3 regions of the Formivibrio sp. oc-25 genome follow, and region 1 is predicted to be linked to each of the others. Evidence: predicted binding sites of a transcription regulator. Region 1 holds the regulator's gene; each other region holds the start of a gene.
The links. The regulator sigma-54, encoded in region 1, starts transcription at its own class of promoters, with help from an activator protein. The targets are predictions, from matches to a motif close to CTGGCACGCTTCATGCTT.
Positions count from the first base shown of each region.

Region 2: glnL (nitrogen regulation protein NR(II)) is a predicted target of sigma-54. The motif match lies at 6,759-6,776, and genes of this name have one in related genera.
Region 3: AC0KVQ_RS04165 (pilin) is a predicted target of sigma-54. The motif match lies at 4,959-4,976, and genes of this name have one in related genera.

Region 1 is NZ_JBVVOL010000011.1:12,372-22,139, reverse strand. It holds gene AC0KVQ_RS09260 (MATE family efflux transporter) at 1-265, shown strand, start outside; gene AC0KVQ_RS09255 (flavin prenyltransferase UbiX) at 248-874, opposite strand; gene AC0KVQ_RS09250 (Gx transporter family protein) at 871-1,401, opposite strand; gene AC0KVQ_RS09245 (CCE_0567 family metalloprotein) at 1,494-1,685, shown strand; gene AC0KVQ_RS09240 (NusG domain II-containing protein) at 1,986-2,414, opposite strand; gene rapZ (RNase adapter RapZ) at 2,383-3,270, opposite strand; gene hprK (HPr(Ser) kinase/phosphatase) at 3,267-4,211, opposite strand; gene ptsN (PTS IIA-like nitrogen regulatory protein PtsN) at 4,192-4,665, opposite strand; gene hpf (ribosome hibernation-promoting factor, HPF/YfiA family) at 4,759-5,082, opposite strand; gene AC0KVQ_RS09215 (RNA polymerase factor sigma-54) at 5,122-6,525, opposite strand; gene lptB (LPS export ABC transporter ATP-binding protein) at 6,532-7,254, opposite strand; gene lptA (lipopolysaccharide transport periplasmic protein LptA) at 7,251-7,751, opposite strand; gene lptC (LPS export ABC transporter periplasmic protein LptC) at 7,720-8,322, opposite strand; gene AC0KVQ_RS09195 (KdsC family phosphatase) at 8,331-8,846, opposite strand; gene AC0KVQ_RS09190 (KpsF/GutQ family sugar-phosphate isomerase) at 8,866-9,768, opposite strand, start outside.
Region 2 is NZ_JBVVOL010000006.1:111,989-121,756, forward strand. It holds gene AC0KVQ_RS05915 (H-NS histone family protein) at 1-229, shown strand, start outside; gene AC0KVQ_RS05920 (UvrD-helicase domain-containing protein) at 317-2,431, shown strand; gene AC0KVQ_RS05925 (response regulator) at 2,445-4,160, shown strand; gene ntrC (nitrogen regulation protein NR(I)) at 4,266-5,663, opposite strand; gene glnL (nitrogen regulation protein NR(II)) at 5,666-6,727, opposite strand; gene AC0KVQ_RS05940 (DUF4124 domain-containing protein) at 7,053-7,535, opposite strand; gene AC0KVQ_RS05945 (Rdx family protein) at 7,568-7,864, opposite strand; gene AC0KVQ_RS05950 (HAD family hydrolase) at 8,144-8,767, opposite strand; gene glnA (type I glutamate--ammonia ligase) at 8,858-9,768, opposite strand, start outside.
Region 3 is NZ_JBVVOL010000004.1:129,211-138,978, reverse strand. It holds gene AC0KVQ_RS04190 (CobW family GTP-binding protein) at 1-784, opposite strand, end outside; gene AC0KVQ_RS04185 (nucleotide-binding protein) at 950-1,573, opposite strand; gene pth (aminoacyl-tRNA hydrolase) at 1,713-2,324, opposite strand; gene AC0KVQ_RS04175 (PglL family O-oligosaccharyltransferase) at 2,433-4,124, opposite strand; gene AC0KVQ_RS04170 (pilin) at 4,153-4,497, opposite strand; gene AC0KVQ_RS04165 (pilin) at 4,573-4,905, opposite strand; tRNA gene AC0KVQ_RS04160 (tRNA-Thr) at 5,081-5,156, shown strand; gene AC0KVQ_RS04155 (acyl-CoA thioesterase) at 5,295-5,750, opposite strand; gene AC0KVQ_RS04150 (aldo/keto reductase) at 5,826-6,812, opposite strand; gene lipA (lipoyl synthase) at 6,976-7,941, opposite strand; gene lipB (lipoyl(octanoyl) transferase LipB) at 8,094-8,660, opposite strand; gene AC0KVQ_RS04135 (YbeD family protein) at 8,798-9,082, opposite strand; gene AC0KVQ_RS04130 (D-amino acid aminotransferase) at 9,103-9,768, opposite strand, start outside.

The sequences.
Region 1 (9,768 bases):
CGCCATATTCCAGCTGGGGGATGCCACTCAGGTCATCATTGCCGGAATTTTGCGCGGCTATAAGATCACCCAATGGCCACTGTTAATCTTTATCGGTGCATTCTGGATTCTGGGATTGCCACTGGGCTATACCTTGGCATTTCACCACCATCAGGGAGCGGCCGGATTCTGGCAATCATTGCTGCTCGCGCTGGCAGCCCTTTCCAGTCTGCTGTATTGGCTTTATCGCCGGGAAAGCCTGCGCCAACTACACATAAACACTTGACGTACCATCATCGCCCCAGCGCTGCATCAAGCGATGCGGCACGCCCAACTGGTCAAGGATCCGCGCCACGACGAAGTCGACCAGATCCGCAATCGATTGGGGATGGTGATAAAACGCCGGATTTGGCGGCAGAATCACCACACCCAAGCGCGCCAGCTTGAGCATGTTTTCCAGATGAATCACTGAAAATGGCGCTTCGCGCGGCACGATCACGAGCTTCTTGCCCTCCTTGATCATCACGTCAGCCGCACGCTCCAGCAGGTTTTCCGACATACCCCCTGCGATCGCCGCCAATGCCCCCATGGTACAGGGACACACCACCATGCCATCTCCAGGATTCGAGCCGGATGCCATCGGCGCAAACCACTCCTGCTGGCCCCATACCTGCAACTGCTTTTCATCTGCCACGGCATAGCGCATCCGCAACTGATTGGCCAGCTCAGCCGGTCTGGATGGCCAGGTTTCACCCAACTCCTGCCGGGCAACAATTTGTGCGGCCTGGGTATACAGCAGATGAACCTTGCAGCCAGACGCCAACAGGCACTCCAGCAGGCGCAGGCCGTAAGGCAGACCTGATGCACCGGTGAACGCCACAGTAATGGTTTTCATGTTGTTTTTCCTCCGGCCAGCAATCGGGCCGCAATCAATCCATTTACAAGGCCAAACACCAAAGCAGCCACGGCAAACACGGGCAGCAGATAGATCAAGCCATTATGCGGAATCAGCCATAGCCGCGCGAGCAGCAGTTGCCCGCCAATGTGCGCAAAGGCCGCCAGTACCGAAATGGTTACCAGGCCAAACCAGCGTCTGGGCAACCTGCATGCCGCAGCCAGCACCAGCAAGCTGGTCATGGCTCCCGTCAGGCTCATGGCGAATCCGGGAGAGAACACGCCACCCAGTGCAATTCCGGCGCCCAGAACTCGCAGCAAGGTCACCCATACGGCGGCATGCCAGCCCAGTCGCTCCAGTGCCAGCAGCGTGACAATATTGGCCAACCCGGGCTTGATCCCCGGAATGGGCGATGGAATGCCAGCCTCTGCAACAGCCAGCACGATCGCCAGCGCAGCCAGTCGCGCAATGCGCAAATCTTCCGCACCAGCCTTGATCCGGACCACATCGGTTCGGTTGGGAGTCACTTCGCTGTTTTCACACATACCTATCAAAATGATTACATTTTCGGCATGGATCTTGCTGGAAATTTAAATATTCATCAACGCAGGATATGATCATGACCAATCCGGACATTGCCAAGACGCTTGCCAGGAAAAAACGCATCATCAGCGAAGTCGGAAGCCAGATTCACGACATTGTCGAGGATAGCCTGTGGACACACTACCATCAGCTCCCCGTGCTCAGCGAGCAAATCCAGACATTGATGGCTGACCTGGAAAAATATCGGAACGAACATCCAACCACATGAACAAACGCCATGCCAGCTGGATTGTGCAGAACATAGGCTCTGTTGACGTTTGATTGCCTTTTACGCAAGCCCGCCAACTTGCCGGGACGAGAAGCCAAGCGCAAGCAATACTGGTGTATTGCGAGCATTGGCGACAACGCATCCGGCAAGATTGGCGGACTTGCCCTTCGGGCGGCTGGGTCTTTTGCTCCATTACGGCGTTATTTCCCACTTGCGGTACCCGTACCGCGGCCTGGGAAATGCCTTGTACTGGAGCAAAATACCCCAGCCGCGTAAAAATTAATCAAATGTCAACAGAGCCTAATAGTTCAGACTGTCATAAGGCAGGGGCTGGGTACCCACCAGCGTAATACTGGTCCGGTTAGGCAGGCAAATGGCTGTCTGGCCAGCCGCAGACAACCAGCCGGCCTTGACACAATACTGCCGTGGACTGGGATCCCTGGCAATGCGCACCTGGCCATTATTGATCTCGACCACCGTGGCACCGAGCGGTCCATGTGCTTCAACAATGCGCGGCGCATCAAGATCATATTCGCCAAACAGTTTGCCATCCTGATAGATGCGCACACGCGCTGCCCGGTCGTGTTGCCACGCCAGCGGAATCAATGCGACAACCAACAGGCTAGCCAGTATCAATACCAGCCAGTCTCCCGGCCGCAGCAAGCCCAGCCAGCCGCGCCAGTGACCTGGCTGCCAGTCAGCCGGGGTGGGATTCACCGGTTTGTGCATGCGAAATTTGCGCCAGCTCGCGATGGCGTACCAACACCTGCCAGCGCGTCTGGAAATGACGCCCGAGTTGTTCGGCAAGATAAACGGAGCGATGCTGCCCACCGGTACAGCCAATCGCCACCGTGACATAGCTGCGCTGGTCCTGCTCGAAGATGGGCAACCAGCGTTCCAGCAAAGTCCGGATATCCTCGCCGAACAAGCCCACCTGCGAATGGGATTGCAAGAATTCGATCACGGGCGCATCGAGCCCGGTCAGCGGCCGCAGAGGAATTTCATAAAAGGGATTGGGCAGGCAACGTGCATCGAAAGCGAAATCGGCATCCAGCGCCAAGCCATGCTTGAACCCGAATGATTCAAAAATCACGGTCAGGCGCGAACGATCCAGTGCTACCACCTCGCGTATCCAGCGATGCAATTGGCGCGCACTCAGGCCGGTGGTGTCGATCACATGCCCGACCTCGCGAATCTCACCCAGAATCTGGCGCTCCAGCTGTATGCACTCGCTGATCGTCAGGGTGCCCTGAGAAAGCGGGTGGCTGCGGCGGGTTTCCGAATAACGCCTGATCAGGGTTTCGTCCTGCGCTTCCAGATACAACAGACGAAAGTCACGTCCGCTTGAGCGCAGCACTTCGATCTGTTGCGGCAGGGAAGACAAGTTATGGGCACTACGTGCATCAACGCTGATAGCCAGCTTGGGATAACCGTCGCGATCCAGTAGCGAGGCTGCCTGGGTCAACAAGGGTGCAGGCAGGTTATCGAGACAGTAATAACCCAGATCTTCCAGTGATTTCAGCGCCACACTCTTGCCGGCGCCGGAAAGCCCGGAAACCAGCACGACCTGCTGCCCGGTGTTCATTCACCCATTTCCATGAATTTCTGGTGGCGCTCGATGAACTCGCGCGTCGAATCGATGCCACGTAGTTGCAGGATATAGTTACGTACAGCAGCCTCCACCAGCACCGCGAGGTTACGGCCGGCAGCCACCGGAATCACCAGTTTACGTACCTGCACGCCCAGAATTTCCTGGGTTGCGGCCTGCATTTCCAGGCGATCGATCGGTGCCAGGGTTTCACCGCTGGCCTTGGCCAGATGGATGATCAGACGCAGATTCTTGCGTGGACGCACTGCGGTTTCGCCAAAAATCGAGCGAATATTGAGCACCCCGATACCCCGCACTTCCAGAAAATCACGCAGCATCGGCGGGCAACGGCCTTCCAGCGTTTCCGGATTGGTGCGATAGACCTCGACCACATCATCAGCAACCAGACCATGACCCCGCGAGATCAATTCCAGCGCCAGCTCGCTCTTGCCCATGGCTGATTCGCCCGTCACCAGCACGCCCATTTCCAGCACATCCAGGAATACGCCGTGCAGATGGGTGGAAACCGCCAGTGCCTTGGAAAGATAGAAGCGCAAAACCTCCATCAGGTAGGGCGACAATTCCGGCGAGGTCAGCAGCGGTACATGATGCCGTTCCGCTGCATCCTTGAGAACATCCGGCACCTGCTGGCCATTGGCCACGATCATGGCGGCCATGTCGTTAGCGAACAGGCGGTTCATCCCTTCCTGTTGCGACTCGGGCGAAAGGCCGGCCAGGTAGGCGATCTCGGCCACGCCGAGCACCTGAATCCGATTGGGGTGGACAAAATTCAGATGGCCCACCAGAGACAGCAACGGTTTCTGTTCTGATGCGTCATTGGAGAGCAGGTTGTTGGCGCCGGATTGGCCCGCCACCCAGGTTAGCCGCAGCTTCTCGGCGTTATCGATAAATAGCTGCCTAACTGTAATCTGCGGCATAAGGTTCCCACGTGGAGATCAGTTTCCATGCTTCACCGGCATCACTCACAGCCAGCAATTGATCCCGCATCTGTTTGTCGGAAAAAAGTTGTGCCAGTTCCGAGAGAATTTGCAGATGCAGATCCGTGGCGTTGGCCGGAGCCAACATCACAAAAATCAGCGAAACCGGCTTGCCATCCGGTGCATCGAACGGAATCGGCTCCTTGAGCCGGACAAAGGCGCCCGTTGCCTCTTTCAGCCCCTTGATGCGCCCGTGCGGAATGGCCACACCCTGACCAAGACCGGTCGAGCCCAGTTTTTCCCGGGCAAACAGGCTGTCGAAAATCACGCTGCGCGCAATACCGTGGCTGTTCTCAAACAGAATGCCGACGTGTTCGAACACGCGTTTTTTACTGCCGACCTCCAAATCCAGGAAAATATTGCTGGACGGGAGGATCTTGTTGATCAGGCTCATGGCTGGAATGGATCAGGTTCAAATGTTAGATATTGTAACGCAAAGAAAAACGGGAACGACTCGCGGCGTTCCCGTACCTTGCCCGCTGCTGGATTATTCAGCAACTTCTTGATGCTTCATGCTCTCATTACGGTGATTCTGGATTTTCTCCTTGTGCTTGACGATCTGGCGATCAAGCTTGTCGGCCAGCAAATCAATGGCCGCATACATGTCCGCATCGATCGACTCGACATGAATATCCTTGCCGCGCACATGCACGGTAGCCTCAACTTTTTGCTGCAACTTGTCCACGGAGATGATCACGCCCACATCGATGACGTTATCAAAGTGACGCGTCACGCGTTCGAGCTTGGCAATGACGTAGTCACGGATCGCCGGGGTTACTTCCACATGATGGCCGCTAATGTTGAGGTTCATGGTACGTCTCCTTATGATAAGCCTGACAAGGCCTTGTACTTACAAGCTCTTGCGCTGGTTGACGGGAGGAATCAGCAATGCCTCCCGGTATTTGGCAACGGTTCGTCGCGCAATCACGATCCCTTGCTTTGCGAGTTCTTCACCTATCGCCCCATCGGACAGGGGCTTGTTCTTGTTTTCATTCTGGACCAGTTTCTTTATCAGCGCCTTGATTGCCGTCGCCGAACACTCTCCGCCCGCTTCGGTTTCAACGTGGCTGCCGAAGAAATACTTGAACTCCAGCAAACCGCGCGGCGAGAGCATGAACTTCTGGGTCGTCACCCGCGAAACCGTTGATTCATGCAAGCCCAGCTGTTCGGCGATATCGCGCAGCACCAGCGGCCGCATTGCTTCTTCGCCATGTTCAAAAAAAGCCCGTTGCCGCTCTACGATTGCCTGACCCACCCGCAGGATGGTCTGCCCGCGCTGTTCTACACTCTTGAGCAGCCAGCGAGCTTCCTGCAGCTGTGTCGCCAATCCTGCGCCGCTTTCCTGTTGCAGGATACGGGCATACATCTCGTTCACTCGCAGCTTGGGCATCGCGGACTCGTTCAACCGCACGCGCCAGGCACCACGATAACAATCAACGATCACATCAGGGACGACATAACGCGGGGAGTCTGCGGACCAATCCGCACCGGGACGGGGGTTGAGCCCCGTGATCAAGGTTTGTGCCTCCCTCAGGCATTCATCACCACATTGCAGCTGCCTTTTGATTCTAGTGTAGTCGCGCGCAGCCAATAAATCGAGATGATCGCGCACGATATCAAGCGCCAACTGCCTGGCTGGGCTTTGCGGTTGCTGCAACAACTGCAACCGCAGGCATTCGGACAAATCGCGCGCACCCACGCCGATGGGTTCAAGCTGTTGCAGATAGGCCAAGGCAATGGCGAGATCGTCCTCGTCAATTTCCATTTCCTCGCGTACATCCAGCGGCACCTGCGACAGGATTTCCTCAAGCTGCTGCGTCAGCAGGCCATCATCATCCAGTGCATCGATCAGGAGTTCAAGCAAAGCCCGTTCGCGCGGCGCCAGTGGCAACAGGCCGGCCTGGGCAATCAGGTGTTCACGCAAGCTCAGGCTTTGTGCCACATTGAGCGCAGGATCATTTTCGTCATCATCACTGCGACTGTTACCGCTGCGCACATCATCCCAGCGCAACTCACCCGCTTCCATTTCCGGCGCTTCGCGCTCGGATTCCGCAGCAGGCGTATCGCTCTGGGTGGATTCATGCTCCCTGTCCGCCGCCCCCTCCTCTCGCTCGAGCAGTGGGTTTTCCGCGAGGAAGCGCTCGATTTCCTGCTGGAAATCAAGGGTAGAGAGTTGCAGCAACTTGATCGATTGCGCCAGTTGTGGCGTCAGATTGAGCTGCTGCGCAATGCGCAATTGCAGGGATTGTTTCATTACTGCTTACATTCTGAAGTGTTCGCCAAGGTAGACCTTGCGCACACTTTCATTGTTGACAATATCATCCGGCGAGCCGGACGCGATGACTTCACCGCTGGAAATAATGTAAGCCCGATCGCAAATTCCAAGTGTTTCGCGAACATTGTGGTCGGTGATCAACACACCAATCCCGCGCTCTTTCAGGAAGCGCACGATGCGCTGGATATCCATCACGGCAATCGGATCCACACCGGCAAATGGCTCATCCAGCAAGATGAAGCGCGGACTGGCGGCCAGGGCACGGGCTATTTCGGCACGGCGGCGCTCGCCGCCCGATAGGGCCAAGGCGTTGCTGTCACGCAGATGTCCGATATGCAGGTCGTGCAACAGATCATCCAGGCGCGTTTCAACTTCTTCCGGCTCGATCTCCTGCAACTCCAGCACTGCCCGAATATTCTCGGCGACCGTCATCTTGCGAAAGATCGAGGCTTCCTGCGGCAAGTATCCCAACCCCAAACGGGCGCGCTTGTGAATGGGCTGGCGGGTGATATCCACGCCATCGAGCTCGATCTTGCCGCCATCAAGTGCCACAAGCCCCAGAATCATGTAGAAACTGGTGGTCTTACCCGCGCCATTGGGCCCCAACAGGCCGACAACCTCGCCGCAGGCAATTTCCAGCGAGACATCTCGCACCACGGTACGCTTGCGGTAGGCTTTGCTCAGATGTTCGGCCTTGAGCACACTCATTGCGCAGCCTTCCCGTCTGTCGTTTCTTTCTTTTTCGGGGTAATCGTAATGTTCACACGACCGCCCGGATTGCTTTTGACCTGATACAGCTCGGAATTCAGGTCATAAGTGATATGGTCGCCCACCACCACATCCTGATTCTTGCGTACCCACGCCTTGTCGAACAGCTGCAGGAAACCCTTTTTGCCGTCGTAATCGAATCTGAGTGATTCGGCTTCCAGCCAATCCGGGCTCTTGTCGAGCTTTTGGCGAAACCGTACCGGCTTGCCCTCACCTTGCGCGAACTGATTGCCCTCGGCATCCTGGCTGATCACCAGCTTGTCGGCGCGAATCGTCATCGACCCCTGCACCACCACCACATTGCTGGTACAGATGCTTTTCATGGTTTTCTGGTCGAAATCACAGTGGTCTGCCGTGATATTCATCGGCTTCTCGCGGTCTGCCTGTTCGGCCATGGCGGGAAGACTAAGGCTGCACGCTGCGGCGAGCGCCATCATTACGTTTGTTCGGAACATAAGTCATGCTCACTTGGGAAAGAAGTTCCAGCGATTCTTCGCGGTTGTTTGCCACAAAGCCCACGGCACGGGCACGATGCGCCCCCATGTCCGCAGCGACTGGCGCACTGGAGCGTGCAATCTGTTTTTGGGTATCGACGTACATGTCACGGGTACGGATGACCAATTCGGCATTGCGGCCATCCGGCTCGCGACGCATTTCCACCGCACCGTAAAACCAGACTTCGGTTGCACGATTGATGGCTTTGGCTTGCTCGCCAGTCAGCCTCAGCTTGGGCTGACCCGGTTTGGTCTGCTCCAGCTGCGGCTGTTCGAAAAACATGGTGTCGTCCTGCGGCAGATGCCTGGCTTGCGTCGCAGTCAATACCGACACCAGATTGCCTTGCTCGTCAAAACGCTGCACACGCACCGATTCGGCAAGCAGATCCGGCCGGGTGGGCACACTGGCCCGCACGGCTTCCGGCAAATCCGTGGCGCGATTCAACAGCCAGATCAGCCCTCCTAGCAGGGCAGCCAGCAGAATCGGCATCCAGCGCGTCAGACGTGCGGTCATCGCCATGCTCAACGCAGATAATGAGCCAGCATCGGCTCCAGTGTACCCTGGGCCTGCATGACCAGATCGCAGACTTCGCGCACGGCCCCGCGCCCACCTGGCAAACCGGTCACATAGTGGGCATTCAGACGCACCAGCTCCGGCGCATCCGACACCGCCACCGCAAAGGCCACGCGTCGCATCACGGGTAGATCCACCACATCATCGCCCATATAGCCACAATCAGCAGGCGTCAGTCCGGCATCCTGCAAAATCTCGTTGAAAACAGCCAGTTTGTCTTCAACGCCCTGATAGAGATAGTCGACTGCAAACTGGTTGGCGCGTCGCTCCAGCGCACGCGAGGTCCGTCCGGTAATGATGGCCAACTTCACGCCGGAGGCCTTGAGCGCCTTGAGGCCATGGCCATCACGCGAATTGAATACCTTGATCTCTTCGCCGGAATCGGAATAGTGCAGGCTGCCATCTGTCATCACGCCATCCACATCGAAAATCATCATGCGGACAGCCTTGGCTTTTTCGTTCATTCCCGTCATTCCTGTTCTTTTAAACAACCCGTGCACGCAGCAAGTCATGCATGTTCAACGCTCCCGCCAGTTTTTTGCCATCGAGCACCAGCAAGCCGTTGATGCGCCGGGTTTCCATGATCTGTGCAGCTTCTGCCGCCAAGCGTGATGCATCGATGGTCACCGGATTGGGGGTCATGACTTCTGCCACGCCCGCCACACGTACATCGATATCGCGATCGAGTGCGCGGCGCAAATCGCCGTCGGTCAACACACCGCACAAACCGCCCTCGGCATCGACCACTGCGGTCATACCCAAGCCCTTGCGCGTCATTTCCAGCAACGCATCCTTTAGCATTACATCCCTGCCCACGACCGGCAGACGCTCGCCGTCATGCATCACATCACGCACATGAACCAGCAGACGGCGCCCGAGACTGCCGCCGGGATGGGAAAGCGCAAAATCTTCGCTGCCAAAGCCACGTGACTCCAGCAGTGCCACAGCCAGGGCATCGCCCAATGCCAGCGCCGCCGTCGTGCTTGCGGTGGGGGCCAGGTTGAGCGGACACGCTTCCTGCTCGACGCCGGCATACAGATGCACGGCAGCCTCGCGCGCCAGCGTGGATTGCGGGTTGCCAGTCATTGCGATCAGCGGCACGCCCAAGCGCGACAAGCTCGGCAACAGCGTGACCAGTTCATCGCTTTCACCGGAATTCGACAGGGCCAGCACCACATCCTGGCTGGTAATCATGCCCAGATCACCATGGGCGGCTTCGCCCGGATGCACAAAAAAGGCCGGCGTACCAGTACTGGCCATGGTCGCTGCGATCTTGCGTGCGATATGGCCGGACTTGCCCATGCCGGTCACGATCAGGCGGCCACGGCATGCATCTATCAGCAGGCAAGCCTCGTGGAATGCACCATCAAGCTGCTCGGCCAGCGC
Region 2 (9,768 bases), on a different contig from region 1:
GAACCTGCGTGCTGAAATCCAGCGCCTGGCTGCCGCTGCCGGTCTTTCCCTCTCTGAAGTGCTGAGCGAAATTTCTGAAAAGAAATCGCGCAAGAGCGCTGCTGCTGGCGTTGCACAATTTGCCAACCCGGCTGACAACACCCAGACCTGGACAGGTCGTGGCCGCAAGCCGCAATGGGTGATTGAATGGCTGGCTGCCGGCAAATCGCTGGATGATCTGCGTTTCTGATACGGGATCAATCCAATCAAGGGTGGCTGAGGCCGCCCTTTTTTATTTCGGTAAAATGTCCGCTTACTCGACTGTCTTGGAAATATCATGCCCCATCCACTTACGCTGCACCTGAATCCGGAACAATCTGCTGCGGTGGAGTTGCCGGCAGAACATGCACTGATTCTGGCTGGCGCGGGCAGCGGCAAGACACGTGTATTGACCACCCGCATTGCCTGGCTACTTTCCACCGGCATGGCCAGCCCGGCAGGGATTCTGGCGGTTACTTTTACCAACAAGGCGGCCAAGGAAATGCTGGCACGCCTGACGGCCATGCTGCCGCTCAATCCGCGCGGATTGTGGATCGGCACCTTTCACGGTCTGTGCAATCGCATGCTTCGCCTGCATTGGCGCGAAGCCGGGTTGCCCGAAACATTTGCCATTCTGGATAGTCAGGATCAATTGGCGGCCGTGAAGCGGGTAATGAAGGCGATCAATGTGGATGACGAACGTTATCCTCCCAAGACGGTTCAGCTCTACATCAATGGCCACAAGGAAAATGGCCGGCGTGCACAGGAGGTGGATGCCTGGGATGATTATTCGCGCATGCTAAAAACCATCTATGTCGAATATGAGCGGCAATGCGAGCGTGAAGGGGTGGCTGATTTTGCCGAATTGCTGTTGCGCTGTTATGAATTATTGCTGCGCAATACAGCATTGCGTGCGCATTATCAATCCCGTTTCCGGCATATCCTGGTTGACGAATTTCAGGATACCAATCGCTTGCAATATCAGTGGCTGAAGCTTTTTGCTGGCGAAAGTAACGCGCTTTTTGCCGTGGGTGATGATGATCAGTCGATTTATGCGTTCCGCGGTGCCAATGTCGGCAATATGCAGGATTTCCAGCGCGATTTTGCCGTCAGACATGTGATTCGGCTGGAGCGCAATTATCGCTCGCACGGCAATATTCTTGATGCGGCCAATGCCGTGATCGCGCGCAATCGCCATCGTTTGGGCAAGAATTTGTGGACCGAGGCCGAATCGGGCGAACCCATCCGCGTATATGAAGCCGTTACCGATTTCGAGGAGGCGGAATTCATTGTCGATGAAGCGCGCAATCTGATGCGTGATGGCACCAATCCGACCGAAATTGCCGTGCTGTATCGCGCCAATGCGCAATCACGCGTGATCGAGCATGCGCTGTTCAATGCCGGTATTCCGTACCGCGTCTATGGGGGCTTGCGCTTTTTCGAGCGCCAGGAAATCAAGCATGCGCTGGCGTATTTGCGCCTGATTGCCAATCCGGAAGACGATAGTGCCTTGCTGCGCGTTATCAATTTCCCGACTCGCGGCATCGGCGCACGCACGGTGGAAGGGCTGCAGGATAGTGCACGCCAGGCCGGGACCAGCCTGTGGCAAGCCGCTTGTTCCGGCGCGACTGGCCGCAGTGGCGCGGCCGTCAGGAAATTCATCGAGCTGGTGGAGGCGATGCGCACGCAAACACGCATGCTGCCGCTGCCGGAGCTGGTCAGCACGATGCTCGATTTGTCCGGTCTGCAGGCACATTACCGCGCAGAGCGCGAAGGTGAGGAGCGGCTGGCCAACCTGGATGAGCTTGTCAATGCCGCCGCAGTATTCGTGAGCGAAGATGAAAACAGCCTGGTTGCTTTCTTGAGCCATGCCTCGCTGGAAGCCGGCGAGCACCAGGCCGGTGCCGGGCAGGAGGCGATTCAGTTGATGACCGTGCATGCCGCCAAGGGGCTGGAATTTCATGCGGTGTTTCTGTGCGGCATGGAAGAAGGATTGTTCCCGCACGACAACAGTCTGAACGACGTCAATGGCTTGGAGGAAGAGCGTCGCCTGATGTATGTGGCGATTACCCGTGCGCGGCGGCGTCTGTATCTCACCCTGGCGCAAAGCCGCATGCTGCACGGCCAGACGCGCTTTGGCATTGCCTCGCGCTTTCTGGCGGAAATTCCTGCCGACCTGCTCAAGTATCTGAATCGCGGCTATGCACCTGCCGCACCACAGGTTGCCAGCCGGGCCGAGCCGCCTGAGCATGGCCTGCGCATTGGCATGAATGTGGTTCACCCCAAGTTTGGCCATGGCGTGGTGATCGATTACGAAGGGCAAGGCAAGGGTGCAAACGTGCAGGTCAATTTCCGCGATCACGGGCCGAAATGGCTGGCCGTGGCGTATGCCAAGCTGCAGCCGGCTGACTGACTATACTGCAAGCATGGCCGAGATCAGACCCTATTCCTTCATTCGCCCGGCAGCCGAGCCGGAGCCAGATCCCATCCCGGCGCCGGCCGGGGTGGATCTGTCCACCCTTGCTTTTTTGGTGGTCGACAGCGTGCCGGACATGCGTACTGCGACCAGTGCGCAACTCAGCAGTTTTGGCGCGACCCGGATCGACCATGCCAGTCGTGCCAGTGATGCGCTCGTCCAGATCCGGCAGACTGAATATGATGTGATCCTGTCCGAGTACGATCTTGGCAGCGGTTTCGATGGCCTGCATCTGTTCGATGAGGCGCGCCACCATGGCCTGCTCAAGGCTTCATGCGTCTTTATCATCGTTACTTCCGAGCGACGCGCCACACGCGTGATCGGTGCAGCCGAGCTGGCGCCGGATGCCATCGTGCTCAAGCCTTATACTGGCGAGCTGCTCTATACCCGCTTGAACAAGGCGCTCAGACGCAAGTCACGCTTCCGCCCGATCGACGAAGCCATTCTGGCGCATGATTTCCTGCAAGCCATTCGCCTGTGCGACCAGGGTATTCAGGCCGCAGACGAGGATGCTGCGGCTTTTCTGCGCATGAAGGTGCACCTGTTGCTGCGGATTGGCGATTGGAGCGCGGTGCGCGATGCGTGTCGCGAAATCCTGGTGGAAAACAACCTGGCATGGGCGCGCATGGCACTGGGCAAGGCGCTGTATCGGCTCAAGGGTTATGCCGAAGCGCAGACAGTGTTCCAGGGCGTGATCGCCGAGCATGAGCTGGTGCTCGACGCCTATGATTGGCTCGCGCGCACGCAAAGTGCGCAGGGTGATGATCTGGCCGCACTGGAGGTGCTGAAGCAGGCTGCGCAACGATCGCCCTTTGTGATCAATCGCCAGCGCGACTTGGGCGAATTGGCCTGGCGTGGCGGCGATCTTGCCACGGCGCAGCTTGCGCTGGAAGAAACGGTTCGTCTCTCGCGTTATTCGTTCTGGCGAGATCCGGTGGACCAGGCCCGGCTTGGCCAGGTGCAACTGGCGCAGGGCGATTTGATTGCCGCGCGCAAGACTGCGGCAGAGCTGCGCAAAGTCTTCAAGGATGGCGCAGCGGGGTTACTGGCTGATACGCTGGATGCCGAAGTCTGGCTGCGCCAGGGGGAATCGAAAAAAGCGCGCGATGTGCTGGATCTGGCGTTGCAGAGCATGGCGGGCATGCAGGAACCGCCGGCGCCGGCCATCGGTCTGGTGCTGGCAAGCGCTTGCCTGCATCAGCAACGTAGCGATGTGGCGGACCAGCTTATCCGCACCGTACTCAAGAACAGCCATGATGATCCTGCGGTGCAGGAACGTGTGCGTGATGCCTATCGGCGGGCAGGACAGGAAGACAAGGCGCAGCAACTGATTGCGCAGGTGACGCAGGATATCGTCTCGCTCAACAACGAAGCGGTGCGCATGGCGCAAGCCGGCGAGCTTGGGGCGGCGGCAGAACACTTCATCAAGGCGGTTGCCGATATGCCGGCCAATGTGCTGGTGCTGATCAACGCGGCCAATGCGCTGCTGGCCTGCGTGAATCGCGATGGCTGGCATGAAACCTATATGCGCCAGGCCTGGGAATATCTAACGCGCATTCAGGAAATCGATCCAGATAACGGCCGTGCCTTGCAGCTGACCGAGATTCATCGCCGGTTAGCGGCGCGATTGGGACCGCAAAACAGGGGTGGTACTACCCACCCCTGATGATCTTGGAACTTGTTCATGATCTTGCTGCGAAGCCGTGATCGGAGCTCATGCGCTGCTCTTCACCCCGCTGACAGTTTCTCGCCACAGATCGTGAACAAGTTCTTATACTACGCCTTCCATGCCGAGTTCCTGGATCTTGCGCGTGAGGGTATTGCGGCCCCAGCCGAGCAGTTCGGCGGCTTCGATGCGTTTGCCACCGGTGTAGGCCAGTGCCTGTTCGATTACCACCCGTTCGAATGCCGGCGTGATTTCATCCAGTACCCGGTGTTCGCCGCGTGCCAGACGCCCGGAGATTTCGGCAGCCAGCGCCGCCAGCCAGTTGCCGCTGGCCACGGGGGCCGGGCCGCTTTGTTCCAGCAGTTCCGGCGGCAGATCGTTGATTTCAACCACCTGGCCCGGTGCCATCACCGTGATCCAGTGACAGATGTTTTCCAGTTGCCGCACGTTGCCGGGAAAGGAAAAGCTGGCCAGTTGCGCCATGGCTTCTTCTGACAGCCGCTTGGCTTCGACGCCGAGTTCGGTCGCGGATTTGCTCAGGAAGAAACGCGCGAGCAACGGAATGTCTTCCTTGCGCTCCCGCAGGGGCGGCAGGCGCAGACGAATCACATTCAATCTGTGAAACAAATCCTCGCGGAACTGGCCTTGCTTGACCCGCTCTTCCAGGTTCTGGTGGGTGGCGGCGATCACGCGCACGTTGGCCTTGATCGGTTGATGGCCACCGACCCGGTAAAAGAATCCATCAGACAGCACACGCAGCAGGCGGGTTTGCAGATCTGGCGGCATGTCGCCGATTTCATCGAGAAACAGTGTACCGTTTTCAGCCTGCTCGAAGCGGCCCTGGCGCTTGGCGTCCGCGCCGGTAAAGGCGCCGCGCTCATGGCCGAACAGCTCGGATTCGAGCAGATCCTTCGGAATCGCTGCCGTATTGATGGCGATGAATGGCTTGTTTGAACGTGGGCTGTGCCGATGCAGGGCACGCGCGACCAGCTCCTTGCCGGCGCCCGATTCGCCGGTGATCATCACCGTGGCGGCCGATTGCGACAGGCGGCCGATGGCGCGAAATACATCCTGCATTGCTGGCGCCTTGCCGAGAATTTCCGGTGCGGGCGAGGCAGCTTCGATGGTTTCGGCCTGGCGCTCGCTTTCCTGCAGTGCGCGGCGAACCAGCAGCACCGCCTGGTCGACGTCAAAGGGTTTGGGCAGGTATTCGAAGGCGCCCCCCTGGAAAGCTGAAACGGCGCTGTCCAGATCGGAGTGCGCGGTCATGATGATGACAGGGATTTCCGGCCATTCGCGTTTGACGATTTCCAGGAAGGTCAGGCCTGACTCACCCGGCATGCGCATATCGCACACCACGGCGCTTGGGCGCTCGGTTTCCATGCGCGCCAGCGCTTCGGTGGCGGAAGGGAAGGTGGCGTGATCGATGCCTTCGCGCGTCAGGGCCTTTTCGAACACCCAGCGGATGGAACGATCATCATCAATGATCCAGACGGCTTTCATGTTTACTCCGAATGATGCTTGTCGTTCTGCCAGGCATTGACTGGCAGCAGAATGGTGAAACAGGTATGGCCGGGACGGCTGTCGAATTCGATCATGCCGTGATGCTGCACGATAAAGGTGTGCGCCAGATGCAGGCCGATGCCAGTGCCGCCGGGACGGCCGGAAACCAGGGGATAGAACAGCGTTTCGCGCAGCGACTCGGGAATGCCCGGGCCGTTGTCCACGATCTCGATGCGAAGCGCCAGCGGATAGCGTCGGCGGTTGAGCGTGACCTGGCGCGCAATGCGGGTACGCAGGCAGACTTCGCCAATGCCGCTCATCGCCTGCACGGCATTGCGCACGATATTGAGCACGGCCTGGATCAGCTGTTCGCGGTCAGCAATCAGCGGTGGCAGGCTGGTGTCGTAATCGCGCTTCACCGCCAGCCCGTTGGGGGTCTCGGCCTGAACCAGGCTGCGTACGCGTTCCAGCACTTCATGGATGTTGAGTTCGGTTAGTTTGGGCAGGCGGTGCGGGGTCAGCAGGCGATCCAGCAGCCCTTGCAGGCGCTGCGATTCCTCGACGATGACCTGGGTGTATTCCTTCAGGCGTGGATCGGGCAGCTCGTGCGCCAGCAGCTGGGCAGCCCCTTGAATGCCGCCAAGCGGATTCTTGATCTCGTGCGCCAGATTGCGGATCAGTTCGCGGTTGGCCTGCTGCTGCGCCTGCACGCGTTCTTCATTGGCAATGCGGCGTTGCTGATCGATATGGCGAATTTCCAGCACGAAAGCCGCCTGCGATGCTTCGATCGGCGTCACGGTCAGCGTGATGTACATCTCGCCTTGCGGGCCTTCCACGGCCAGCTCGTGTTCGGTGATCGAGATGTTGTCACGCTGGGCGGTCAGAAAGGCTTGGGTAATCGGCGAAGCCGGACCGAAGCAGGCTGCCAGTGTCAGTCCTTCGCAATCGCGCAGGGTGAACAGGCTTTTGACTGCCGGGTTGGCATAGGTGATTCGGCCATCGGTTGCGATGGCAAGTACTGCGGCATCCAGAAATTCAAGTCCGGCAAATGCGCTGTGGCTCATGGCGCTGCGCTCCTTAGGTTTGCCTGTATGAAAGCAAAAGATGGGCCAGCCCGTATAAACGCAGCAAAATCGCTTGCTGGAGCCCACCCCTGCGCTTGCTGCGAAACCGTGAACAGGTTCTCAAATCCGCATGTGTTCCCTGTGCATTCCGTTTTTTACGCGGTGTCTCACCCCGCCGGCGGTTTATCACGACCAGTGATGAACAGTTTTCACGCGATGATTGATTGTGCTTGCACCAGTATAGCGCACCAAAGTGGGGCGATCAGTGCACGTGCGGAGGGCAGGTTTGGCTGTGCCAAATCAGTGCATGGAAGGGCAGGGGCAATCAGCGCAACTTGCCAAGTTCGCTTTGCAGGGCGGCGATGTTTTTTTCATGCAGCAATACACCTTCCCGCAGGCGCCCCAGACGCTCGACATATTGTTGCGGGTTGGATTTGTCCTGTGCGCTGCGCTGGGCTTCGGCGTTGGTCAGTTCCTGCTTGCGCTCGTTCAGCAGGCGCTGCTCGTTGCCGAGTTCATCTTCCAGAATGCGGCGGCGGTTGAGGTCACGCTCTTTCTGGGTGCCGGCATCCACGCGCGGGAAGGATGAAGGCGATACCGTGCTGCGTGATGGTGCGGGCGCGGAGAGGCTGGGTGCGGCAGAGCGGGCTGTTGCGCGCGTGGGTTCGATCAGGATGCGTTGCGCACCCCTGACCGGTGCATTGGTAAAGGTGATGTTGCCGTGCTCATCGACATGCTTGTAGATGTCGGCCCATGTCGGGGCGGCAAGTACAAACAGCAGCGGCGTTAAATGGCGTAGCTTCATCATGGATCGAGAGTAGCACAGGGCCCTCAATGCTGTCAGTCGGGCTGTCGATTGTCGCTGTGGCCCAGTGATTTGTCGGGCACGATCAGATCGCGGATGCGCTGCTTGATTTCCTTGGCTTCAGGAAAGCGTTGTTCGGTCTTGCGGTCCCAGATGATGGTGTCGTTGCAGCTCACCACAAAAACGCCACCCGTTCCGGGTTGCAGGGCAACTTCGCCCAGTTCTTCGCTGAAGGTGGTCAACAGTTCTTGCGCCAGCCAAGCGGCGCGTAGCAGCCAGTTGCAACGGGTGCAGTAGTGGATAACCACGCGGGGTTTGTCTGTGCTGTTCATGACGATTTCCTCAGAGCCTGTTCACGATCATTTTACCGCAGCGTTCTGTGCAGTGCCGGATAGAGGCCAAGGCACAAACCGTGCCGTGGTACGTGTACCACAAGCGGTTTGTAACGCCGGCGGCTGCCGGCAATGCCCGGAACCCGCCGGGCCAGGCAGGAAAATGGCCATCCACTGCATTGAACGTCTTGGAAATAACCCGTTATTGCCAGCGTCGTTCGCCTTGTGGCTAACCCTTTTCCTGTCTGGCGCTGCGGTGAAAAGATCGTGAACAGGCTCTCAGGTTGGCAGGCCAAGTATGCGCAATTCCAGATGCGAGTGCCGGTCGTTGCCGTGATGTACGCCATGCCAGCCCAGTGCGCGAGCAGCCTGCACGTTGTGTTCGACATCGTCGATGAAGACGAGTTCTTCGGGTTGCAAGTCCGGCAAATCGCGCGCGATGCGATCGAACATCAGGCGGTAGAAAGCCGGATCGGGCTTGATCAGGCCGATTTCGCCCGATACCAGAATGTCGCGGAAACGGCTAAGCAGCGGGAAATTGGCGCGCGCATAGGGGAAGGTTTCCGCCGACCAGTTGGTGAGCGCATACAGCGGGATGCCTGCAGCATCCAGTGTTTCCAGCAGCGCCAAACCATCCGGCAGCGTGCCGGCGAGCATCTCGGGCCAGCGCGAGTAGAACGCCTCGATCAGGTTGGCGTGCTCGGGGAATTGCCGCACCAACAGCGCCGTGCCCTCCGCAAGCGATCTGCCGGCATCCTGCTGCACATTCCAGGTGCTGTTGCAGACATGTGTGAGGAAATAGCGGCGTTCATCCGCATCCGGGATTAGCGCACGGTAGACATATTCGGGGTTCCAGTCGACCAGAACTCCACCCAGGTCGAATACGACGGCGCGGATAGACATGATGGCAGCCTGCGATAAAAAAGGGATTCTACGAAAAACAAAGCCCCGTGCCGAGACACGGGGCTTTGCGACAGCGGTAATCCGAGTGGATTACAGGCTGTAGTACATGTCGAACTCAACCGGGTGAGTCGTCATGCGGGTACGGTTCACTTCAGCCATCTTCAGTTCAAGGTAGGCGTCGATGAATTCGTTGCTGAACACGCCGCCACGGGTCAGGAACTCGCGGTCTGCGTCGAGTGCAGCCAAAGCTTCTTCCAGCGAGGCACACACGGTCGGGATCAGCTTGTCTTCTTCCGGCGGCAGATCGTACAGGTTCTTGTCGGCCGGATCGCCCGGGTGGATCTTGTTCTGGATACCATCCAGACCGGCCATCATCAGGGCGGAGAAGCACAGGTACGGGTTGGCCAGCGGATCCGGGAAGCGGGTCTCGATACGGCGAGCCTTGTCGGACTGCACGTGCGGAATGCGGATCGAAGCGGAACGGTTGCGAGCCGAGTAGGCCAGCTTGACCGGCGCTTCGTAGTGCGGAACCAGACGCTTGTACGAGTTGGTGCCCGGGTTGCAGATGGCGTTCAGTGCCTTGGCGTGCTTGATGATACCGCCGATGTAGTACAGGGCGGTGTCGGACAGGCCGGCGTAGCCGTTGCCTGCAAACATGTTCTTGCCATCTTTCCAGATCGACTGGTGCACGTGCATGCCGGAACCGTTGTCGCCAACGATGGGCTTCGGCATGAAGGTGGCGGTCTTGCCGTACTGGTGAGCCACGTTGTGGATCACGTACTTCATGACTTGAGTCCAGTCAGCACGTTGTACCAGGGTGCTGAACTTGGTACCGATTTCGCACTGGCCGGCGGTAGCCACTTCGTGGTGGAACACTTCAACCGGGATGCCCAGCTCTTCCAGGATCAGCACCATGGTGGCGCGGATGTCTTGCAGGCTGTCAACCGGCGGAACCGGGAAGTAGCCGCCCTTGACCATCGGACGGTGACCGGTGTTGCCAC
Region 3 (9,768 bases), on a different contig from region 1:
GCGTTTCCGGCGCAAAGATCCAGCCGCAGCTATGGCTGCCCAGGCTCGATTGCTGCTTGCGAATCGGCCAGCTTTCCAGCTCGGAAGCAACTTCGGGTTGCACAACCTTCTTGCGTGGCCGCAAGGGCACATTATTGCTGTGCGCATGCGGGGTTCCCACTTCCGGCCAGCGCTCCGGATGCAGCTCCAGATCGAGCAGAGCTGCATCAAACTCGCCGTTCACCGATTGCACCACCGCCAGCTTGGGCGGGAATAGCGCCGCAGCCATCGCTTGCGCGCGCTCGATCTGCGCCACATCAGCCACATCGCACTTGTTCAGCACTAGCACATCGGCCAGCTGGATCTGATCCCGCCAGGTTTCGTGGCTGGTATAGCGGCTATCTTCCAGATGGCGCGGATCAAGCAGCGTCAACACCGCCCGCACCTCAAAAGTCTTGGCCATGAACGGATCGCGCAGCAGATCAACAATCCCGGCCGGATGCCCCAATCCGGAAGGCTCGATCAGCAAGCGATCCGGGCGGCGCGCCTTCACCAATTGATTCAGCGCGGTGCGCAACATCGGGCTGGTGGTGCAGCACACGCAACCGCCCGGCACCTCGGCCACCTGCAAGCCCTCGCCTGCGGTTGAGAGCGTGGCGCCATCGATGCCCACCTCACCAAACTCGTTGACCACCACCGCCCAGTATTCATCCGCCGGCTTGGCAGCCAGCAAACGCATCAAGGCCGTGGTCTTGCCCACGCCAAGAAAACCGGTGACCAGATTGACGGGGATTTTGTTGCTCACGTTAGGACTCATTCAATGGTTTGATTCAAAAAAGACACGCCCTCTCTCCCAGCCTCTCTCCCGTAAACGGGCGAGAGGAGCAAAATCACCCACTCCCCGGCGGGCGAGAGGAATAGCGGCTCCCTCTCCCGCTTGCGGGAGAGGGCTGGGGAGAGGGTGGATGGATTATCTCTGCAGCCAATCCAAGAGCGGCTGCCATTCCTGGTAATCGCGCGCATAACGCAGACGCGGCAGATCGAACAGGGTTAAGCCCTTGGGTTGCAGCTGGATATACAACTGGGTTTCGCGCAGATGCGTGAGCACCGGCAATGCAAACTGCGCAAGGAAATCATCCAGTTCCTGCGCGCTGCGCGTGCGCGGATTCACGCACATGCCAACCACCGCCACCTCGACCACACCCTTGCGCACGGCCTTTTCTTCGGCCAGTTGCCGAAAGAAATCCTCGCACGCCCACATGTCAAAGAACCCGGCGCGTACCGGTACCAGAATGCGGCTAGCCACCTTCAGCGCCTGATCCAGCTTCTTGCCATGCAAGCCCGCCGGGCTATCCAGCACCGCCACCGTGGTGCCCTTGGGAGGGCGCGCTGGTTCACGGTCTTTCAGCTCCCAACCGGTGATGGCCGGAAAATTGTCCGGGCGCAAGCGCAGCCAGTGGCGCGAGGTTTGCTGCCGGTCCAGATCCCCCAGCATCACCTGTTCACCCTGCCAGGCAAAATAACCGGCCAGGTTGGTCGCCAGCGTGGATTTGCCGCTGCCGCCCTTCGGGTTGGCGATCAGGATGGTCTGCATGGCGGTTCCTTTTCCAATAAATTCACGCTTCCCACCAGAATTGAGACCGTAGGACGGACTTCAGTCCGTCAACAGTATGTTTGAAAGCATGGTGGATGACGGGTTAAAACCCGTCCTACGACCGCTCGCGAGGGAGGGATCATTCCGCCAACGGCTTGTTTGGCCGTTTCTTGGTCTCGTCGGTATGCAGCAACTGCATCGCCGCACCCGTCTCGCCCGCCAGAATTTTCGGCAGCACGATATGCGCGCGATTCAGGCATTCGTCGATCAATTCCTGCTCTTCGCGCCGGGCCGGCTTGAGCACGAAACTCGCCACCTCGGCCTTGTTGCCCGGATGGCCGATACCCACGCGCAAGCGCCAGAATGCCGGGGTAGAAAGATGTGCCTGGATATCCTTCAGGCCATTGTGCCCGCCATTGCCACCGCCCTGCTTGAGCTTGATCTGCCCGGCCGGAATATCCAGCTCGTCATGCACGACCAGGATTTCATCGGGCAGGATGCGGTAGAACTGCGCCAGCGCCACCACGGAAAGGCCGCTGCGGTTCATGAAGGTTTGTGGCTGCAACAGCCACACCTCGCGCCCATCCAGCCGGACCTTGGCCACCAAGCCGTGGAATTTGGACTCGTGCCGCAGGGAAACACCGGCGCTGCGCGCCAGTTCATCGACAAACCAGAACCCGGCATTGTGCCGGGTCTGTGCATATTCGGCCCCGGGGTTGCCGAGGCCGACGATCAGTTTGATAGGGGACATACACGGAAACAGGAATACGGAATCGGGCAATGATACCGCAAGTACCGAAAATCCATCTTTCGGCGCATTCAAGGAGGCTCACCCGAGCCTTGCTTCGGGCGAACGTGCCTATTCCGGCTTAACGGCACCAGGTAATGCAGGCCACACCACGGAAGCCAGTTCAGGCCTGCCCTGTTTTGCCTTGATCCATTGACCTTTTACCGCTTCACAATAGTGATGAGGTGCCATCCTGCAGAATTTTTCCAGCCAGTCTCCCGCTTCCTGTGGCTTGCCATTCAAAGCCAGTGACATGGCAAGTTTGAATGTGAAACTGATGTTGTTCGGATTTAGCGCAGTCAGCATGCGCGCCCGGTCCAGCTCGGCCTCGGTCATACCGGCCTTCGGAACAAGCCTGGAATACTCAAAATAGCTCTGCCACTGGGTAAGCAGCAACAAATCGGAAGATGGCGCAGCTGCCTTGTCTTGAGCCTCCGGAACTGGTGCGCCATAGCGTGCTTCCACCTGAAAATAATCCCGGACCACCAGCGCAAACAGTACAGCGCCACTTAACCAAAGCAATGCAAAAATGCCACGCGGCATCTGCCAGACTGGCTGCATGCCAGCCCGCACATTGAGTGCGCCCATCACCAGCCCGACCGGCAGCAGGATATAGGCGTAATAAAGCGGATATTCGAACATGGCATGATTGGCTGCAACCAGCACAAACAACACCAGCACCGCATGCTCGGCCGAGCGAACGGACCTGATTTGCAGCCACATCCAGTGCAGCAGCAATCCGGCCACCAGCAAGCCCAACGGGATACCGCACCACAAAACCAGATCCAGAAACAGGTTGTGGGAATAACTGTAAAACATGGAAAGCGGGGGGTGCTCCAGCGCCACGTTCCCTTGTGCCAGAAGGGTCTGATTCCAGCCGTAGCCAAAGAAGGGGCGCTGCCATACAGCATCGACAAACAACGTCCAGGCAGCAAAGCGCGGTTCACCCTGCAGCCGGGTAACCGTATCCAGTGAGGGAGCTGCTTGTTGCAATGTAATCACCACGGCCACACAAGCAGCGAAATACAAAGCCAGGCCTGTTACCACCCAGGGAAATCTCGGCTGCGGCCAGTGCCGGCGCCAGAGCCAGGCAGCGGCAACCAGCAGCACCACGGCGATCCACGCCGTGCGCGACCCCGTCAGCGCCAGCCCGAACAGCAGCCAGGCAGCCAGCAACAGCGCCAGCACCGTAGCCACTTTCCCCCGCAATACCCCCCATGCCAGCGCCAGTAGACCCCACAACAGGAAAGTCCCCATCTGGTTGGATTGGCCCAGATTGGCAAAAGGCCGGGACGGATTGCCGGCCATCAACCATGAGGCCTCGCCACCCCACCACTGGTGCAGCTGAATACCGACCGATACCACTGCAGCTATGCCAACCGCACTAAAGAGGCCATCAGCCAATTGCCCGGGCAGCCTGCTTTCCCAGCAAGCACCCACCAGCAAGCCCAGCAGCAGGCCGAGCAGATAGGTTGTGCCCATCCAGGCATTGCCGGTTTCCAGCACCAGCCCGAAGGCACGTTGCAACCAGACCACCCCCAACATCCCGGCAACAAAAATGACGATGCCATGAAGATTCACCCTGTCAGGGGAGCGGACAACCATCACACCGGCTGCAGCCAACAATATCAAAGTGATCCAGGCATCGGTATGAAAAGCAGCCCACGGTACATTGTGTATTGGCAACAGCCAGCCCACGCACAGCAGCAAGCTCCACAGCAGCAGACCACGGTTTGAGGTATTTTCAGAGCGGATTAGGGTCATGGCGAATTTTTAAGGATGCGACATTCATTTATTGGATGGTGCAGTTGCCGTTGGCGTTATCACACAAGATGGATCTCTGACCAGGCGTGCGCGGCGTGATGGTCGAGGAGGTGGGGCTCAATGCGCCGGAAACATTGGTCAATTGAGAGATATTGGTGCAGGCGTTGTTGGCCGGCAACGGAATCGTGGAATTGGCATAGACAGCAGACAGTGCGTGCTTGGTATACGCCACGGCTTCGGACAAGCAGGAAGACTCCGCTGCACGAATCCGATAACCATTGTAGGCCGGCAGCGCAATCGCAGCCAAAACGCCGATGATAGCGACAACAATCATCAGTTCAATCAAGGTAAATCCTTGTTGCCTACGTGTCATGGCCATCCCCCTATTGGGTGGGCATAGTACAAAAAAGCCCCGCCGAAGCGAGGCCTATTGTTTCAGCACCCAATTTTAGGAATGCGAGCAATTACCTGTATCCAGCTGACACGTCACCGTGCCAGTACCCGGCGATGCGGGAACAACATCCCAAGTACCGGAAGCTGCCGTTATGGTATCGGTCGTGGTTTGGCAAGCACTGTTATCGAAAGCAGGAACACTCATGCTTGCATAGATAGCAGCAATTGCATTTTTGACGTACGCGGTCCCTTCTGCCAAACATGCAGCATTTGCAGATCTGACACGATAGTTATTGTAAGCCGGCAGCGCAATCGCAGCCAAAATGCCGATGATCGCGACCACGATCATCAGTTCGATCAAGGTAAAACCTTTTTGCATGCGTTTCATAGTGTTCCCCTTTGGATTAGTCAACTTGCCGCCTTTGCGACGTGCCAACCATAACGCAAACAGCGTGCCAGATCATGGAGATCGCTCGATTTTTATGTACAAGCCAGATGCAGGCAGCACTGCCAAGTCCGGATTGTTCACAAACCGCCCGGTTCGCGGTAGAATCCGCTCCCGCGCCGTTGTAGCTCAGTCGGTAGAGCAACTGATTCGTAATCAGTAGGTCGAGTGTTCGATTCACTTCAACGGCACCAAAAATGCAAAAGGGCTGCAGCTTCGCGCTACGGCCCTTTTTCTTTGCCCTGCCTGGATCAATGAGTGACAATTTTCGTCACTTATTGCCAGTTTGCGCAGGGTCAACATCTACGATTCCGACATTCTTCGGCGGCTACTCACTTTTTCAGCCGCAGTGCGCGCCGGACCTCGGCTTCCTTCCAGCGCCGGCGTGCATCGTCCGTATCCGGGCTCAGCGGCGGTACCGCAGCCGGTTTGCCGTCCGGGTTCATGGCCACCATGGTGAAAAAGCAGCTGTTGGTGTGGCGCACCGAGTTGTTACGAATATCCTCGGCGATGACCTTGATGCCGACTTCCATCGAAGTGCGGCCGGTGTAGTTGACGTTGGCCAGAAAGGTGACCAGTTCGCCAACGTGGATCGGCTGCTTGAACAGCACGCTATCGACTGAAAGCGTAACGGCATAGGTGCCGGCGTAGCGGCTGGCGCAGGCGTAGGCCACCTGATCGAGCAATTTGAGCAGCGAGCCGCCATGCACATTGCCGGAAAAATTGGCCATGTCCGGGGTCATCAGCACGGTCATGCTGAGCTGGTGGCGGGGAAGTGAGTCACGCATGGTTACTCCAGTGTAGAGATTTATTGTTTTATGGTTATAGGCCCCTTCTGCTGCTGCGAGAAGGGGCCAAAATGATTACCAGGATGCATGCACCTGCGGCCTGATCAGCCGTTCATAGACATCGGCCACGGCGGCCATCTGGGTGTTGGTCAGCGCGGGCAAACCGCTGGCGATCAGGTTGCGCTCAGCCTGATCCGGGCGGCTGGCGCCGGGGATGACCGTGCTCACGGCATCGAACATCAGGCACCAGCGCAGGGCATACGCAGCCAGACCCGGGTCGGCAGGGAAGTACAGCTTGAGTGCTTCGACGGCAGCGAGGCCGGTTTCAAAATCCACGCCGGAGAAGGTTTCGCCCTTGTCGAACGCTTCGCCGTTGCGGTTGAAACTGCGGTGATCCTTGGGGCCGAATTGCGTATCGCGCGTGATCTTGCCGGTAAGCAGGCCGCTGGCAAGCGGTACGCGCACGATCACGCCGATGTTCTTCTGCTGAGCGTCCGGAAAAAAGGCATCGATCGGCTTCTGGCGGAACATGTTGAAGATGATCTGGATGGTGGCCAGCTCTTCATACTGGATGGCCTGCAGCGCTTCTTCCACTTTTTCGACACTGGCACCGAAGTGGCGGATCTTGCCTTCCTGCTTCAGCTTGGCGAGTTCGCCGAACACTTCGGCCTTGGCGTAGACCGGCGTGGGCGGGCAATGCAGCTGCACCAGATCAAGTGTATCGAGCCCGGTATTGACCAAGGCTTCTTCCACGAACTGGCGGATATTCTGCGGGTTGTAACCGGCGGCATCGTGCGGATTCAGGCGGCGGCCTACCTTGGTAGCGATGAACAGTTGATCGCGCCGCGCCTTGACCACTTTGCCCACCACGCGCTCGCTCTGCTGACCGCTGTAGACGTCGGCCGTATCGATGAAATTCACGCCTTTATCGATGGCGGCGAGCAGCGTGCGCTCGGCCAGCGCTGCATCGAATGGCTGGCCCCAGGTGCCACCGACCTGCCAGGTGCCGAGCCCGATTTCCGAAACACTGAAGCCTGTCTTGCCAAGTTGCCGGTAATTCATTGTTTTCTCCAGAAAGTAAGCAAGCGCCGGCTGATTACCCTCTCCCCAACCCCTCTCCCGCGGGCGGGCGAGGGGCTTGAAACCAAACACTGATGCTCCCTCTCCCGTTTACGGGAGAGGGCTGGGGAGAGGGAACTGTCTGTCGATTCTCGCTACTGGAGAATTACACGCCTGCTTTGTGCGCTTGCTGATCGGCGTGGTAGCTGGAACGCACCATCGCCCCGACTGCAGCATGCTTGAAGCCGATTTCGTAGGCGTATTCCTCGAAGCGCTTGAACTGCGCCGGCTCGACATAACGCAACACCGGCAGGTGGCCATTGGAAGGCTGCAGGTACTGGCCCAGCGTGAGCATGTCGATATCGTGCGCGCGCATGTCGCGCAGCAGTTCGTACACTTCCTCGTCCGTCTCGCCCAGGCCAACCATGATGCCGGACTTGGTAGGAACATTCGGGAAGCGCACCTTGAAATCCTTCAAGAGTTGCAGCGAGTGAGCATAATCGGCACCGGGGCGGGCCTGCTTGTATAAACGCGGCACGGTTTCCAGATTGTGGTTCATCACATCGGGCAAGCCGGTGGCGAAGATATCCAGTGCGATATCCATGCGTCCGCGGAAATCGGGCACCAGCACTTCGATCTGGGTTGCGGGCGAGAGCTCGCGGGTTTTGGTGATGCAGTCGACAAAATGCTGCGCACCGCCATCGCGCAAGTCGTCGCGATCGACCGAGGTGATCACCACGTACTTGAGCTTGAGCGCAGCGATGGTTTCAGCCAGATGCTGCGGCTCGTTCGCATCGAGCGGATTGGGGCGACCATGGCCCACATCGCAGAACGGGCAGCGGCGGGTACAGATGTCGCCCATGATCATGAAGGTGGCCGTGCCCTTGCCAAAGCATTCACCGATATTCGGGCAGGTAGCCTCTTCGCACACGGTATGCAGCTTCTGGCTGCGCAGGATTTCCTTGATCTCGTAGAAGCGGCCGTTCAACGTGGGCGCCTGCACACGAATCCATTCCGGCTTTTTCAGCTTCTGCTCCAGCGGCACCACCTTGATCGGGATGCGGGCGGTCTTGGCTTCACCCTTGAGCTTGACACCGGCAACGGCGCCGGCGGGCTTGTTTTCTGCTGTCATTGTGCGTTCCTGTGCGCGATGAATGTTGCCCCGCTCTTTTACCCCAATTCCGTCATGCCGCAGGACGGACTTTAGTCCGTCAACCAGCTATCTAAATGCTGCAACACTAACGGGTTGAAAGCCGTCCTACGATCTTTTGGGTGAAGAGAAGGCTATAAGCCTAAATTGTTGAGAATGCTTCTCGAAATTCTATCGGCGACGCTGGCCGGTGTCTCGTCAATAAAACCATAATCCGCCAGCTGCGCCACCTGCAAACCCGCGTAGCCACAGGGGTTTATGCGGCTGAACGGCTCCAGATCCATGTTCACGTTGAACGAAAGTCCGTGATAGCTGTAGCCATTGCGAATACGCAGGCCCAGCGCAGCAATCTTGGCTTCGCCGTCCTCGCGCATCACATACACGCCGGGTGCGTCTACCTTGCCATAGGCTTCGATATCGTAGCCAGCCAGCACGTCGATCACGCTTTGCTCGAGCTTGCGCACCAGCTCGCGCACGCCCAGCTTGTGGCGCTTCAGATCCAGCATCAGGTAGGCGATCAACTGGCCAGGGCCGTGGTAAGTCACCTGCCCGCCGCGATCGATCTGCACGATAGGAATATCGCCGGGATTGAGCACATGCTCGGGCTTGCCCGCCTGGCCCTGCGTGTAGACCGGCGGATGCTCGAGCAGCCACAGTTCATCCTGCGTGGTTTCATCGCGCGCGGCAGTGAAAGCCTGCATCGCCTGCCAGGTGGGAACGTAATCGACCAGGCCGAGCTTTCGGGTAAGGAGTGAGGAGTGAGGAGTGAGGTGCAAAACCTCTGCATCACCCTGCTCGCCCCACACCTCACACCTCACACCTGACACCTCACGATGCATCACAGCACCATCCTCACGAGCGGGTGCTGCTTCAACGCCGCATCCAGCGCATGGAACTGATCGATATCGACGAACGTGGCGGACAGGGTGACGGCATAGTAGTTGCCGCTGCTGCTGGCGCGAATCGAGATCAGCTCGGCCGAAAAACCCGGCACATGGCGCACGGTCAGATCGATCATTTCCAGGCGGAAGGTTTCTGCCGGCACGCCCTTGTGGCTGACAGCCTTGACGGGGATCAGTGCGGGGAATTGCAACAGGTCCTGGAGTTTGGGTGTTTGGGTCATTGTTTTGCGTTTCTTGAAAATCAGGCTTGCGGGCGCATTTTTGCGACCTTGAATGCCTGGTAATAATCATACATGCGTCGATAAATGGGGCCGGGCACGCCGTTTCCAACCGGCCGTCCGTCGAGTTCGACCACGGCCAGAATTTCCTTGCTCGATGACGTGATCCACACCTCATCGGCGGCACGCAATTCCACCTCACTGATTCGGCGCAGGGCCAGTGGCATGCCGTGCGCCTGTGCCAGTTCCCGCACCACATCGTAGGTGATGCCGGTCAGCATACGCCCGGATGGCGGCGGCGAGAGGATCACCCCATCGCGCACGATAAATACGTTGCTCGCGCCGCCTTCGATCAATTCGCCTTCGCGCAGCATGATCACTTCGCCCGCACCAGCATCGGCGGCCATCTGCTTCAACAGCACGTTGGCCAGCATCGAACAACCCTTGATATTGCAGCGCTGCCAGCGAATATCTTCAGCCGTGATTGCGGTAATGCCGGTGGCCACCTGCTCCGGTGGTGGTGGAATCAGTGGCTCGGCATAAGCGAATACAGTCGGTGTGACTTCTTGCGGAAAGGCGTGATTGCGCGGCCAGGCCGGTCCGCGCGTGACCTGGATGTACAGGGACTGATCGGCAAACGCTTGCGCCTCGATCAGCGTGCGCGCCATCAGCCGCCATGCGTCGGGCGA